2 regions of the Thiothrix subterranea genome follow, and region 2 is predicted to be linked to the other one. Evidence: predicted binding sites of a transcription regulator. Region 2 holds the regulator's gene; the other holds the start of a gene.
What was found. The regulator FNR, encoded in region 2, switches genes on or off when oxygen is low (the NO sensors DNR and NnrR bind a similar motif). The targets are predictions, from matches to a motif close to TTGATNTANATCAA.
Positions count from the first base shown of each region.

Region 1 (2,496 bases), 1.6 Mb from region 2:
TCATTTACTCAGAAATACGCTAATCAGGATTTCTTGTCAGCGTCGCCTGCTTTGGCAGTATCACCCTTACCGAACGGATCAGGGCGTGGGGTTTCATTGGTAGACGGTGGCAAAATAGGCAACTTGATGTCGGGCTGCTTACCTGTTAAGGCTTTCAAGAAGGCTACAATGTCAGCGGTTTCAGCCTCAGTGTATTTCTTACCTAACTGAATTTGTCCCATGATATTAACCGCGTCTTCCAAAGTCTTGGCAGCACCATCATGGAAATACGGGTACGTTAATTCAACGTTGCGCAAGGTAGGCACTTTGAATTTGAAACGGTCAGCATCTTTGCCAGTAACAGCCGCTAAACCTTCGGCAGGGTTGTCGGTTTTATACGGTTCAACCGCGCCCATTTTCTGGAAGCTTGAACCACCGACTGCTGGGCCATTATGACAAGCCACGCAACCACTGTCCTTGAATAACTTGTAACCGTTGATTTCTTTGTCATTCATCGCGGTTTCATCGCCCTTCAACCAACGGTCAAATTTGGAATCGGGTGTCACCAAAGTTTCCTCAAACGCGGCGATCGCATCTGTCACCATGTCGATGTCGATAGCATCTTTACCAAACGCCATTTTGAACTCTTCCTTATACGCAGGAATGGAGTCCAGCACACCAATGGCTAATTCGTGAGTAAACGCCATTTCGCCGGGGTTAGCAATCGGGCCTCCGGCTTGAGCTTTCAAGTCTTTAGCGCGACCGTCCCAGAATTGCGCGACGTTCATGCTGGAATTCAGCACAGTCGGTGAGTTGATCGGGCCTTGTTGCCAATGGTCGCCGATGGAAGTGGGGAGATTGTCAGTCCCACCCATGCTCAAATTGTGGCAAGAGTTGCAGGAAATAAAACCGGATTTGGACAAACGCGGGTCAAAATACAATTTTTTGCCCAGTTCCACGACGGCTTCTTTTGGCACATAAGTGGGAATGGGCTTGATCGGTTCGTCTTTAACAACGCTGGCTTCAACCGCTTTCGCTGGCTCGGTTTTTTCGGCTTTTTCTGCCCACACAGCGCTTGCAACGCTAAGTGCCAGCAATGAAATGATTAAGGCTTGTGCTTTCATGAGTATCTCCTACCTTTATGAGTAAATCTTGTAGGGGTCATGTTAGCCTCATGCTGGTTCTGCTACTTGATACAGGTCAAGGAATTCCCCGCAACATCATAGGGTTTTTAGGTCGTCATAATCGGTTTTTTAGAACAGTGCCACGCGAATAACGACAATCTCCCGCAATAGCGGGAGATTTAACCAAGACGATTGAGACATTAACGCGCTTTAGTCAGTCACGACACGGATAAAATGATGGGTATCATCAGCACCACGGCATACCACGATATTGCAATAATGGAACAGGATGCCACCACCTTGCTCGATATTGCCAACATCACCGCCCACCGCGACAAAGCCCGCCCTTGGCACACCGCAATGACTTGAACCGAGTTTGTCATACGTCGCGGGTTGCAAACTGATGGATTCGTAGTCATCGAGTGTAGAACAGTCATAGTGGCTATCACTGCCCCATAAGCGGCTAACCGCACGCGGATTGCGCCCACGGTAAGCGGCTTTGGTTTGCTGTACCAGCAACGAAAGCCAATCAGAGGAAGTGTCGAGAGCAACTTTGGCGGTTAACCCTGCTCCCGCAGCAAGAACAGCCACTTTCGCAGCATTCAGAAAATCACTACCCGTACCATCCGCTCCGACATCTGGCGTTTGCAGCGATACATCCGGCAAATCAACATCAATCTCTGGAAGGCTCATGTCCATATCCGGCGGATTCAGAATCGGCTTGTGTGGGTCAATGCCGCTCAAATCCATGCGCGGCACTTTCACATCAACCGTTGGCAAGTCAACCTCAAACGACGGCACATCCAAGGACACATCCGGCAAATCAACGTCCGGTACTTTCAGCGATACATCCGGCAAATCAACGTCTGATACTTTCAGCGATACATCCGGCAAATCAACGTCCGGTACTTTCAGCGACATATCCGGCAAATCAACACCGACCTCTGGAAGGCTCATGTTCATATCTGGCGGATTCAGAATCGGCTTGTGTGGATCAATGCCGCTCCAATACATGCGCGGCGCTTTCACATCAATCGTTGGCAAGTCAATATCAAACGACGGCACATCCAAGGACACCTCCGGCAAATCAACTTCCGGTACTTTCAACGATACATCCGGCAAATCAACTTCCGGCATTTTCAGCGACATATCCGGCAAATCAACGTCTGGTACTTTCAGCGATACATCCGGCAAATCAACGTCCGGTACTTTCAACGACACATCCGGCAAATCAACATCAATCTCTGGAAGGCTCATGTCCATATCTGGCGGATTCAGAATCGGCTTGTGTGGATCAATGCCGCTCCAATCCATGCGCGGCGCTTTCACATCAACCGTTGGCAAGTCAATATCAAATGACGGCACATCCAAGGAAACATCCGGCAAATCAACG
Region 1 is NZ_CP053482.1:665,928-668,423, forward strand. Features, by position in the region: gene HMY34_RS03145 (cytochrome-c peroxidase) at 24-1,103, opposite strand; gene HMY34_RS03150 (hypothetical protein) at 1,314-2,496, opposite strand, start outside.
Region 1: HMY34_RS03145 (cytochrome-c peroxidase) is a predicted target of FNR. The motif match lies at 1,170-1,183, and genes of this name have one in related genera.

Region 2 (2,496 bases):
TACGGCTTGCCATTTCAAACGATGGAAAGTTTCCGCCAGACCTTGGATACCATCATTGAAATGTCGCCGGATCGTATTTCGGTGTTTAATTATGCGCACATGCCGACGTTGTTCAAACCGCAACGGCGCATTAATGAGGCGGATTTACCTTCACCCGAAACCAAGTTACAAATCATGCAACTCGCGGTTGAACATTTGACTGCGGCGGGTTATGAATACATTGGGATGGATCATTTCGCCAAGCCGGATGATGAGCTGGCAATCGCACAGCGCCAAGGCACTTTGCACCGCAATTTCCAAGGCTATACCACGCACGCCGATTGCGATTTGGTGGCAATGGGGGTGAGTTCGATCAGCAGTGTCGCGGAATCCTACAGCCAGAATGCCAAAACCTTGGAAGAGTATTACGCGGCATTGGATGCGGGGCGTTTACCGGTGATCAAAGGGCTAACCTTGGATGATGATGATGTATTGCGGCGTTATATTATCCAACAACTGGCGTGCCACTTCACCTTGAATTTTAACCAAGTGGAACGGCTGTTTAGCCTGACGTTTGCAGATTATTTCAGCCGTGAACTGGCATTATTGCAACCAATGGTTGGCGATAATTTGCTGCAATGGACAACAACTGGCATCGACGTTACCCCACGCGGGCGGTTTTTGATCCGCAACATTTGCATGGTGTTTGATGCCAGTATGCGTAAACACAGCGTGCAGCAACGTTTCTCGCGGGTGATTTAAGCCCGCTGCCCGCGTTAGTCAACCGGCGTTACAGTACATCGCCTGCGGGTCGGCAGGTATGGTGCGCAAGTTGTTTGAGCCGGTTCATGTCGGCAATTTTGACCAAGCGGTGTTGCACGGCGATGATATTTTCTTCCTGCAAGCGCGAGAACATGCGACTCAGGGTTTCCACCGCCATGCCAAGGTAGTTGGCAAGGTCGTGACGCGCCATCGGTAAGTTAAATTCGTTGCTGGAAAAACCACGTTCTTTATTGCGTTCCGATAAACTGGAAAGGAAGGTGGCAAGGCGTTCTTCGGTACGCATTTGCCCCAGCGTCAGCAGAAGCATTTGTTCGCGTTCTAGCTCTGAACCGATTTGGCGCATCATTTGCCCGCGCATAATGGGCAATTTGCCGCATAATTCCTGAAAATTATCCATACTGAGTTCACACACCAGCGTGTCATCCAAGGCTTGCGCGTCACAGGTGTGGCGGTCACGAGCAAAGGCATCAAAGCCTAGCAAGTCACCGGGTAAGTAAAAACCGAGAATCTGTTCTTCGCCATCGGGGGTCGACAACGAGGTTTTGATCGCCCCGGCCTTCACTGCATAAATGGATTGCTGCTGATCATCGCGGTGAAATAAATAATCTTTTTTCTTGATTTTGACGGTTTTGTTGATAGCGTTTTCGAGTAGCTCCAACTCGTCACGGTTCAGGCCACGGGGTAAGCAGAGTTCACTTAAACTGCAATTATGGCAAGCAATGGCGGATTTTTTAGCACTGTGTAAAGCAACTGTCTTCATGCGTCATCCAAAGCGGTGATGATGTTCCAAGGATTGGTTGGTTTTGGTGAGATGGCCTCTCCTGCCATCTAAATTCATATTTTTTGATGCAAATCAAAACAATGCAAGCGTGTTCGCCTAGACTTGGGATTGTACACGTTTATTCGCATTAGTGTACTGGAAGGTTGTGGTAACAGAAACGCATTCCACTGTGGCACAATGCTGGCTACTATGCATCTATAAGTAGCTAAACGGAAATATTCAGTGGAAGAGCAACAACCAAACGCTAAAGCACCACCCAGCAGGGGTATTTATTTACTGCCCAATTTGTTAACCACCGGCGCAATGTTCGGTGGTTTTTACGCGGTTGTCGCCGCCATGCAGGGTAAATTTGAAGCTGCCGCCATCGCGGTATTCATCGCCATGATTTTGGATGGGTTGGATGGGCGCGTGGCGCGTATGACCAATACCCAGACGGAATTTGGGGCGCAATACGACAGTCTGGCGGATCTGATTTCCTTCGGGGTAGCGCCGGGTTTGGTGATGTATCAATGGGCGTTGGTGCATTTGCAAACCTCAGGTGCTGCATGGGGCAAAGCCGGTTGGTTAGCCGCATTTGTTTACGTGGCGTGTGCGGCATTGCGGTTGGCGCGGTTTAATACGCAAATCGGTAAAGTCGACAAGCGTTTCTTTGTGGGCTTGCCAAGCCCGGCTGCGGCTGCGGTGATGGTGGGCATGGTTTGGGTGTTCCATGACCTCGATGTGATGGGGCGTAATGTGCAAATTCCGGCTTTGATATTGACTTTAGCGGTGGGGCTGCTGATGGTGAGCAATATCAGTTTTTACAGTTTCAAAGATTTTGACCTGCGTAATCGTGTGCCATTCGTGGTGGTGTTGGCGGTGGTGCTGGTGTTTGCATTGACGACGATTGATCCGCCTAAAGTGTTGTTTGGGGTGTTTTTATTGTATGCGTTGTCAGGGCCGCTGTTTTGGGT
Region 2 is NZ_CP053482.1:3,100,797-3,103,292, forward strand. Features, by position in the region: gene hemN (oxygen-independent coproporphyrinogen III oxidase) at 1-741, shown strand, start outside; gene fnr (fumarate/nitrate reduction transcriptional regulator Fnr) at 770-1,522, opposite strand; gene pssA (CDP-diacylglycerol--serine O-phosphatidyltransferase) at 1,766-2,496, shown strand, end outside.